Regions from separate parts of the Leptolyngbya sp. CCY15150 genome, predicted to be linked through region 3. Evidence: predicted binding sites of a transcription regulator. Region 3 holds the regulator's gene; each other region holds the start of a gene.
The links. Region 3 encodes NtcA, which controls nitrogen genes in cyanobacteria. Its sites were predicted from a motif close to TTTGTANNNNNNNNTACAAA; they were not measured.
Positions count from the first base shown of each region.

Region 1 (3,279 bases), on a different contig from region 3:
TATAGTTCATCAACAGGCTGCTGATGGTTTCATTCACCGCTCGGTAGTGGCGCAACGCCCCGACGATGCCAATCCACACACCACCCGCCACCATGCCAGCGATCGCCATCAGCGTTTGCACCAGCAGCGGCGGCAGAGACGTGCCTAGGCTCAGCCCCATGGCTACGGCTCCCACACCGCCTACCACCAGCGCTCCCTCGTTGCCAATAATCACCAGCCCCAGCCGGGCCGGCAGAGCCGTACAAAGAGCGCTTAACATCAGGGGCGACGCCAAAATCAACGTACCTTGGATGCGACTAGAACTCCCGAAGGCGGCGGTATAAATCGATCCATAGACACCAAAAGGATTGGCCCCAGCGATCGCACAAAATAACCCAAACAGAGCTAGGGCAACAGCGATCGCCCCTGCCGAAATCACCAACGGTTCACTTTTTCGCAACCAAGGTGTGTCTTTCATTAGCTGCCCACCGATCCTTCAACGCCTTCGATCAACCAGTCCATGCTTTCCAGTTCCACAGACTTTTGCTCTAGCTTTTGCCCTGCCGCCACGCGCACCGTGCCGGTGTTGTCCTTGATCTCTCCTTCATAGAGCACCAGTTCTCCAGCGATGATCTGGTCTCGGGCTGCATCCGCTGCAGTCTTGGCTTCCTCAGACACCGCCGCCCCATAGGGAGAGAGCTTACAGAAACTATCCGCCAAGCCACCCCGCACAAGGTGATCAATCTCCCCGTTCATCAGGCTCTTGCCTTCTAGGAACATCTGGGCATACTGGGTATAGATACTCGTCCAGTCCCACTCTGCGCCCGTGAGATAGCCGGTGGGTGCTAGGTCGGCTTGGTTGGCATGGTAGCCCACCGTGAACATACCGCGCCGTTCCGCCGTTTCAATCACCACCTTAGGACTGTCCACATGGCAGGTGACGACATCAATGCCTTGGTCTGCCATGCTGTTGGTGGCTTCCGCTTCCTTCACCGGCAGGGCCCAATCTCCCGTGAAAATGACCTGGGTGGTGATGTCAGGGTTCACCGAACGAGCAGCTTTGGTGAAGCTGTTGATGTTGCGCAACACTTGGGGAATGGGTTTAGCTGCCACAAAGCCCAGCTTGCCAGACTTGGTCATATGCCCAGCCACGATACCCGCCACATACTGGGCTTCGTCAATGTAGCCAAAGTAGCTGCCCACGTTCTCAGGGTGGACGCCCTCTTCATACAGCCCACCCGCATGGAGGAACTGCACCTCTGGAAATTCTGCAGCAAGTTGGAGAATGTGGGGATCAAAGTAGCCAAACGACGTAGGAAATAGAGCTATGGCTCCATCCAGCTCGATCATGCTACGCATGGTTTCCTGCACGGCGGCTGTTTCTGGCACGCTAGCTTCTTCGACGATCCGCACGCCAGGAATGCTGGAGATACCAGCAGCTCCTTCTGCATGGGCTTGGTTATACCCATAGTCATCTCTGGGGCCCACGTAGATAAATCCAATGACAATCTCCTCACCGCCAGCAGCAGCTTCACCACCGCCAGCACCGCTGGGGCTACAGCCGGTACCCAACTTAGCCGTGACGCCAAACGCGGTCGTTGCGAGCAAGCCACGCAAAACTTGACGACGAGACAGCGACAGTATTCTTCGATTGTGCACAGCGTTACTCTCTAAAATGCGAATGATGGAACAAATTATAGTCGTCCGGCCATCGTAGTTCGGTGAAAAGCAGGTTAGCTCCTGACTCAACATTCGGAATCTACGATTGATGGAGGATACACGAGGGGGGCAGTGACCGTAAAAATTCGTAGGAATAGCACCCACGCTACCGATTGCGTAAACGCAAAAAAGTATTCTCAGATACCAAGCTTTGGTTTCCCCCCAAGTTTCTCGATCAGGATGGAGAAATTCTTTCGACAGAGTCCAGGCACTACCCTCTCTGATCAAGGGAGCATGGTGATTTTAGGAACCATTGACGAAGGGTTTTAGGAGGCTAGGTCTAGGGCATCACTAGGGCATCACTAGGGCATCAGCAAAGGTTTCTGGGGGAGCATGGTCGGGATAGCTGGACATATCCTTCTAGATTGACCCTTTTCTGAGGCCAACGAACCATGGTATAAAAAGTGCGATGGCGATGGAGCTCGCCGAAACCGCCCCGCGCTCATACCGGTCATGATAAATCTGCCGGTTTAAGCGATCGAGATGGCTGATAGCTCCTACTCTTCCGGCTTGGGGCGGAACTGTAGGGCTATGGCGATCGCTTCCTTAGTTTTTCCACCACAAGCCACGTTTCTCTACTCAACTTCAACGTGGCGCTATGTTAGCAAGTATGGTTTGGATTTTGTTGATGGGCTTCTTCGCGGGGCAGCTAGCCCGGCGACTGCAGGCTCCAGCCTTGGTTGGCATGGTGGTAGCGGGCATATTTCTAGGGCCGCAGGTGGGGCATGTCCTCAGTGATGAGGTGCTTGGCTCTGCGGATGCCTTGCGCACCATTGCCGTCATGGTGATTCTGATGAAAGCCGGTCTGGGATTGGATCGTGAGAAACTAGCTCAGCAGGGAACGGTGGCCCTGCGCTTAGGGTTTCTGCCGGCGAGTTGTGAAGCGATCGCGGTCATGCTGGCGGCGATCTGGTTGTTTCAGTTTGACGTAGCCACCGGACTGCTGCTGGGCTGCATCCTGGGAGCGGAATCGCCTGCGGTGATTGTACCGGCCATGCTGCGGCTTAAAAGCCTAGGCTGGGGTGTACACAAGGGCATTCCCGACGCTATTTTAACCGGCAGCGCGCTCTCAGATGTCTTATTGCTGCTGGTGTTTAGCCTCCTGCTGGCATTTCTCGCCCAGGGAGATGCGATTCTTACCCTGCCCGGTGGATTCACGGTCAATGCCATCTACCTACTGCCGCTGCAGGTGGTCATCCAGGTTGGGTTGGGGGTGCTCCTAGGCTGGATCACGGCCCGTCTTCTGGTGGCAGTGTTAGCTCAGCAAAACTGGACACAAAACGCGGTGCAGGATTCCCTAGTGGCGGCCAGCATTGCCCTGCTGTTGGTGATTGTGGCGGTGGCGGTACCGATCTTTTCTGGCTACCTGGCGGTCATGGCCACAGGATTTTTCTTAATTGAGCTGGATGCGCCCCTAGCTCGGCGACTACGTGGTGGCTTTAATAGCCTCTGGGCGATCGCTGAGATTATCTTATTTGTATTGCTAGGAGCCAGCATTCAGCTTGATGTACTAGGCGATACGTTGTTGACGGGACTCTTAGTCTTAGCTATTGGCACCCTGGTAGGGCGATCGCTAGGCTG
Region 1 covers NZ_JACSWB010000152.1:16,635-19,913, reverse strand. The annotation lists gene JUJ53_RS07155 (ABC transporter permease) at 1-457, opposite strand, end outside; gene JUJ53_RS07150 (BMP family ABC transporter substrate-binding protein) at 457-1,638, opposite strand; fluoride riboswitch at 2,101-2,205, shown strand; gene JUJ53_RS07145 (cation:proton antiporter) at 2,297-3,279, shown strand, end outside.
Region 1: a site for NtcA is predicted at 1,827-1,846, ahead of JUJ53_RS07150 (BMP family ABC transporter substrate-binding protein). Genes of this name have one in related genera too.

Region 2 (3,279 bases), on a different contig from region 3:
TTCTCAAATTCCTGGAGATCGCCGGTGGTAATAATCAGCGGTCGCCATTGCTGACGAATGCCTAGGGGATTATCCAGCAGCAGATTCAGGTTGACGTCGATAAACCGAGCGACATTTTCGGCTCGCTCAACATAGCGGTTGAGCCAATAGATGGAATCAGCGACGCGACTCAGCATAGAACGTTAGAAAGGTAGGTTAACGGGGGGCGATCGCTCTGGGGCGGGGCTAGTCTTGGCGTTGGCTTTGACTCTCGTCCTGGTCTGCAATCACCCAGGTGTCTTTACTGCCGCCACCCTGGGATGAATTGACCACCAGGGATCCGCGTCTCAGGGCGACGCGGGTCAAGCCGCCGGGGCTCACGTGAATGTCTTTGCCGTTGAGGATATAGGGCCGAAGATCCACGTGGCAACCGCAGACGTCATCGTCTAGCAGGGTGGGCACCCGTGAGAGACAGAGGGTGGGTTGGGCGATATATTTGCGCGGATTGGCGGCAATGCGTCCAGCAAAGTCAACCCGTTCTGCCTCGGTGGCATGGGGGCCAACTAACATGCCATAGCCGCCGGATTCATCCGCCGCTTTCACCACCAGCTTGTCGAGATTGTCCAGCACATACTGCTGCTGACTGGGTTCCCAGCAGAGGTAGGTGGGCACATTGGCCAGCAGTTGCTCTTCGCCGAGGTAGTAGCGAATCATCTCGGGCACGTAGGCGTAGATCACCTTATCGTCGGCAACCCCGGTGCCGGGGGCATTGGCGATCGCCACCCGACCAGCTCGATAGACCTCCATCAGCCCTGGAACACCCAGCATCGAATCGGAGCGAAAGGCGAGGGGATCAATGAACTCGTCATCAATGCGGCGGTAGACCACATCAACGCGTTTCAGTCCCTTGGTGGTTTTCATCTTCAGGTAGCCGTCGGCGACGACCAGATCCTGACCCTGCACCAGCTCCACACCCATTTGCTGGGCCAGGAAGGAATGTTCAAAGTAGGCAGAGTTGTAGACCCCTGGCGTGAGCAACACAACGGTGGGGCCAGGTAGCCCGGAGGGCGCTAGGTTGAGCAAGGTCTCTAGGAGTTTGCTGGCATAGTTGTCTACGGGCTGAATGTTGAGGGTGCTGAACACTTGGGGAAAGGTGCTCTTCATCACCCGGCGATTTTCCAGAACGTAGGACACGCCCGAGGGGCAGCGCAGGTTATCTTCTAGCACATACCAGCGGCCATCGCGATCGCGCACCAGGTCGGTGCCGGTGATGTGGCACCAAATGCCTTGGGGTGGCTTCAAGCCCATACAGGGTTTGAGAAAGCCGGTGGCCGACTCGATCAACTCGCCGGGAATAATGCCATCTTTGATGATCTTTTGATCGCCGTAGATGTCATCTAAAAAGAGATTAAGAGCGGTGATGCGCTGTTTCAGCCCTTTTTCTAGCTCTGCCCATTCCTGGGCCGCGACAATCCTGGGAATGATATCAAAGGGCCAGATGCGCTCTGTTCCCTGGTCATCGCTATACACATTGAAGGTCACCCCCATTTTGAAGAGGGTGTTTTGCGCCACTTTCTGCCGCTGCTGAATTTCCTGCATGGAGAGCGATCGCAATCGCTCAATCAGCAGCTTGGCCTCATCCCGAGGCTGCCCTTTGGCGGCAAATAGCTCGTCGTAGAAATCCCCTGGATCGTATTGATCAAACTGCACAGCCTGCACGGTTTAGTCCCCAATCGATTACGGTCAAAGAACTTACGCCGCTGTTTTGAACCCGAGGAACAAGCCTCAGAAAACACCAAGGTTGGATGCCTTGAGGTAAGCGCGCAAGTCCGATGTGATTTAGTATCCATCTATTCAATAGAGGCTGAGGTAGAGGCTTGGCTGTAACAAGGGATACGAAGTGCTCGGGTCTGTAATGGAACGATAAAGTCCCATAACCTTTGCCCTGTCTAGGATTACTGCCCTTATGAGTTCTAGAATATGCGGGCCAATCGCGAACGGCGATCGCCCTGGTAGATACCCAGATCTCCAAAAATGGGTTAATAAAAACTTAACCTCGGAGTTAGGTGGAAGCTAGGTGGACTGTTCTTGGACTAAGACGTAGGGCTGCACGATCAGGGTGGTAAATCGGCGAGAGCGATCGCGCTCCCAGTCGGCCAGTTGCTCCACCGTCGGCTTGCCAATCATCTGCTCACTAATCCAGCGCTGCACCAGTTGCACTTGGTCATTGGCGATCGCCATCCCCACATCGACCAGATCAAGACCACTGCCGACGATTACAATGGCATCGCGATGCACATGGGGCACCAGCCAATCCCATTCGGCTTCGTCTAGGGTTTCGGTGAGTTGGACGCGTAAATCTTGCATAGGTTCAGTGGGTCTAACAGCTTGCTGGTTCAGCAGGATTTTAGTCTATCGCGGTTTGTTCCTAGGGGCGATCGCCTGGCTGGGGGCGATCGGGGCGGTTTGATCCTGTGGCTAACGGCCGCGATCGTGGAGATCGTGGATAGCGTTGGTACATTGCTGGGTAATAGCCTGCAGCTCCTCGCGGCGGGTGGAGGTGGGTGGAGAAATCAACTCGCCAATCCTCACGGTCACCGGCACAGGGCGGGGAAGGGGATGTTTCTTCCTGAGAATCGCCTGGGTGCCCCAGAGGCTCACGGGCAGCAGCGGCACTTGAGCATGGGCCGCAATCAGAGCCGCTCCGAGCTTGGGGGAGGGAATGCGGGCGTCGGGGGTGCGGGTGCCCTGGAGGAAAATGCCCACGCTCCAGCCTTGCTCAAGCTGCTGTAGGGCGGCGCGAATGGCACTGCGATCCGCGGCTCCCCGTTTGACCGGATAGGCTCCATAGAGGCGAATGGCCTGGCGCAGCACCGGCACCCGAAACAGCTCTTGCTTGGCCATGAAGGAAACGGGGCGACCTACGCAGTTGGACACAATGGGCGGATCAAAGTCGCTGGCATGGTTGGTGACCACAATCAGCGGCCCATGCATGGGCACTTGGTCGGCTCCGTAGATGCGACCGCGAAAGTAGAGGTGCAGCATGGGGCTCACCACCGACCACTTAAAGAGGTGATAGAGCAACAGACTGGCAAAGGGTTCGCGATCGCGACTCATGGTGGCTGTCTCCTACTCGGCTGCCAAATCTGCCAAGGAGCTGACATTTTCAAGGGCAATGCCCGAGCAGGTGCGTTTGATCAGGCCAGTCAACACCTTGCCGGGGCCCACTTCCACCACGCGCTCAATGCCTTCGTCTGGTAATTGCAGGGAAATTTCTCGCCAGCGCACCGATCCGGTCAT
Region 2 covers NZ_JACSWB010000207.1:138,947-142,225, reverse strand. The annotation lists gene JUJ53_RS14690 (alpha-E domain-containing protein) at 1-176, opposite strand, end outside; gene JUJ53_RS14685 (circularly permuted type 2 ATP-grasp protein) at 226-1,689, opposite strand; gene JUJ53_RS14680 (DUF2288 domain-containing protein) at 2,053-2,346, opposite strand; gene JUJ53_RS14675 (lysophospholipid acyltransferase family protein) at 2,458-3,096, opposite strand; gene fabD (ACP S-malonyltransferase) at 3,109-3,279, opposite strand, start outside.
Region 2: a site for NtcA is predicted at 1,860-1,879, ahead of JUJ53_RS14685 (circularly permuted type 2 ATP-grasp protein). Genes of this name have one in related genera too.

Region 3 (3,279 bases):
GCTTGCCCGTCGCTTGAATAATTTTGCGATCGAACGCAGCCACCCCCGCCAGCTCGTCAATAATCTCGCGGCGTTCCCGAGGGTTCATGGAAATAATGCTGGTGACGTCCCCCTGCAGAACAACGTTGTAGCCTTCGGGATACACGTGGAAGCGGTGCAGGTGGTCGTGAAGCTGGGTGAGGGTACAGGGCTGATCGTTGATGTAGTAGTTAGAGGTGTAGGTGCCCTGGGGCGTCACCCGCAGCTTCCGGGTCACCTTCCATTCCCCCGTCGCCAAAATTTCCTGCAGCAGCGGATCGGGCTCGTCCTCAAAGGCATAGCGATCCGGTTCAGGAGCGGGAGGCGTCTCGGGCGACCCATGTCCATTAAGATCTACCCCATTGAGGTTTACCCCATTGAGACCTGTCTCATTGAGATCTGCCTCATTGAGATCTACCCCATTGGGATCCGATCCATTAAGCTCTGACCCATTGAGATCTGGATCAAGCCCCTGGGCTTCCGGTGCCTCCCCCGTAGACTCATCAGGTGTAGATGCATCAGGTGCCTCCCCTGTAGATGCATCAGGCACTTCATCGGGGGATTCTGGCGGGGATTCTGGCGGGGCAGCGATCGCCCTCGAACCCACAGCATCCTCCGGCTCCATCTGAAACGTCACGGTGACACTAGCTTCCACCGTAGAGCGACTGCGGCTCGAATGATTTTGGTTAACCAAATCGGGCAACCGCTCCGCCCGCATTCCCTTGGAGCCAGACAAACCTAGGGCAAACAGCAGCGCATCCAAAATATTGGATTTTCCCGACCCATTGGGGCCAGAAACAACGGTGAACCCAGGCAGCAACGGGACTGCCGTTGTCCCGCCAAAGGACTTGAAGTGAGAGAGTTCAACCCGCTTAATGAACACTAGGGATTGCCGCGATGCGCTTCAGTACGAATATACTACATCCATGGAGGTGTCGCCCACGGAGGGATCAACAACCGTGCCTCAATCCTAATGCACTGGCTTGATATCCACCTAGGATTGCCGCAACACCCATGGGTGACGTAGTCGCATTATAGGCAATGATTGGAAATTAACGCTAAATGTAGCGTATTGTCTCAAAGGTTACCCCTAGGTTTTGAGCACAACGCCATAATAGGCCCATGGATAAATTCCGAGTTCAGATCCTCGGAAGGCGCAAATTCCCGGTGTCTGCCTGAGGCAGCCCTGGGGTTCGGCACCGGAGATTTGCGCAAACCCATGCCAGGACTAATCCTAGGCTTAAGTAAACTGCTGACTGAGGGCCACGGGATTATGCACCGTAATCCGCTTTTTGTGAATGGAGATCATGCCTTCTTGGCGCAGATCCCCCAGCAGGCGGGTCACAGTCACCCTGGTTGAGCCAATGGCCTCAGCGATCGCTTGGTGAGATAGCTTTAGGTCAATGGTGATGCCTTCTTGACTAGGAACGCCAAAGTCACGGCAGAGAATCAGCAAAAAGCTCACCAACCGCGATCCCATATCCCGATGAGCTAGGGTCTCGATCATCATCTCGGTTTGCAAAATCCGAGACGATAACCCCCGCAGCATAATCATCGAGAGTTCAGGATTTTCGTGAAAGGCTTTTTCAACCTGGTCAATCGGCAGCGACAGCAATTCCACCGGCGTGAAGGCCACAGCATGGTAGAAGCGATCGGAACGATGTCCCGTAATCAGCGACAGTACCCCAAATACACTGTTTTCCCGAAGCAAGGCCACGGTGATTTCTTCGCCCGCTTCATAGACTCGGGAGAGCTTCACCGCTCCACTGAGCAAGAAGTAGACGCGCTCCGCCGGATCTCCTGGAAAAAAGATTGTTTTACCACGTTCAAAGGTCTCGACCATCGGTGGAAATGCACCTCCGCTGATCTGGCGGAATACATTTGCCAACGGCTTGTCTTGCGTTACTACCATAGCCCTCGCCCTACCCAATCCCTTAAAGAGTTCTTGTTCACTGTTCGAGCAAGTCGCCTCAGCACATGTGCGAATCGGCTAAACCAGATTTTGCAACTAAACTCTGACGTTACATCACTAAAACTTAACTTATGGGTGCTTTTTTGTGCTCCATGCTACATATTTTTTGAGTCTTTGATAAAGAAGATGTTGAGTTTAGCAAATGAGCACGGGCGATCGCTAGGAATGGCGAGGCTTAGCACCCCCTAGGTATTAGCTTATACACCACCCATAGCGCTTGTAGATATCTTCACACCACACCGGTATCCTGTTGTCTCTACCCCAAGGTTGTTAACCCTTCACCAAGCAATTCTTGAGGTTGTCCTCTATCTTTGTGTCCCCATTTTTCAGTATTCTCCTAATGGCGATCGCATCCAGCCCGTTCCTCAGTTTGGGCCAAGCAAACTAACGTTATCCGGTGACTTGGGAGCAGCATTGCGAAATCCTTGGCTGCCTCTCCCATACCTGCGATCGCCACCTGGAATCTTTAACGCTGTGAATCAACTGTCATGCTGAACCTGACCGGAAAAAATGCCCTCGTAACCGGCATTGCCAACAATCGTTCCATTGCCTGGGGCATCGCTCAGCAACTGCATCAAGCGGGTGCAAACCTCGGCATCACCTACCTCCCAGACGATAAGGGTCGGATGGAAACCAAGGTGGCTGAGTTAGTTGAACCCCTACAACCCAGCTTATTCCTGCCCTGTAACGTCCAAGATGACGAACAAATCGAGACGCTGTTTCAAACGGTGCAAGAGCAATGGGGCAAGATCGACATTTTGATCCACTGCCTGGCGTTTGCCCGACGCGATGACCTCACCGGCAACTTTAGCCAAACCTCCCGCCCAGGGTTCACCACGGCGCTGGATATTAGCACCTACTCCTTGGTCAAGCTTAGCCAAGGGGCAGCGGCGCTGATGAGCGAGGGGGGTAGCATCGTCACCCTCACCTACCTCGGGGGCGTCAAGGTGATACCCAACTATAATGTAATGGGGGTAGCCAAGGCGGCCCTAGAGATGAGCGTACGCTACCTGGCAGCAGAGCTGGGCCCTCAAAATATTCGGGTGAATGCTATTTCAGCCGGCCCCATTCGCACCCTGGCTTCGTCAGCGATCGGCGGCATCCTCGACATGATCCACCACGTGGAAGAAGTCGCGCCACTACGACGCACCGTCACCCAAACCGAAGTAGGCAACACGGCTGCATTTCTCTGTAGTGACCTATCCAGCGGCATGACAGGGCAAGTGCTCTACGTGGATGCGGGCTACGAAATTATGGGCATGTAGGTAGGGGCAGCAGCTCGGTTTAGT
Region 3 covers NZ_JACSWB010000146.1:32,594-35,872, reverse strand. The annotation lists gene smc (chromosome segregation protein SMC) at 1-901, opposite strand, end outside; gene ntcA (global nitrogen regulator NtcA) at 1,259-1,930, opposite strand; gene fabI (enoyl-ACP reductase FabI) at 2,479-3,255, shown strand.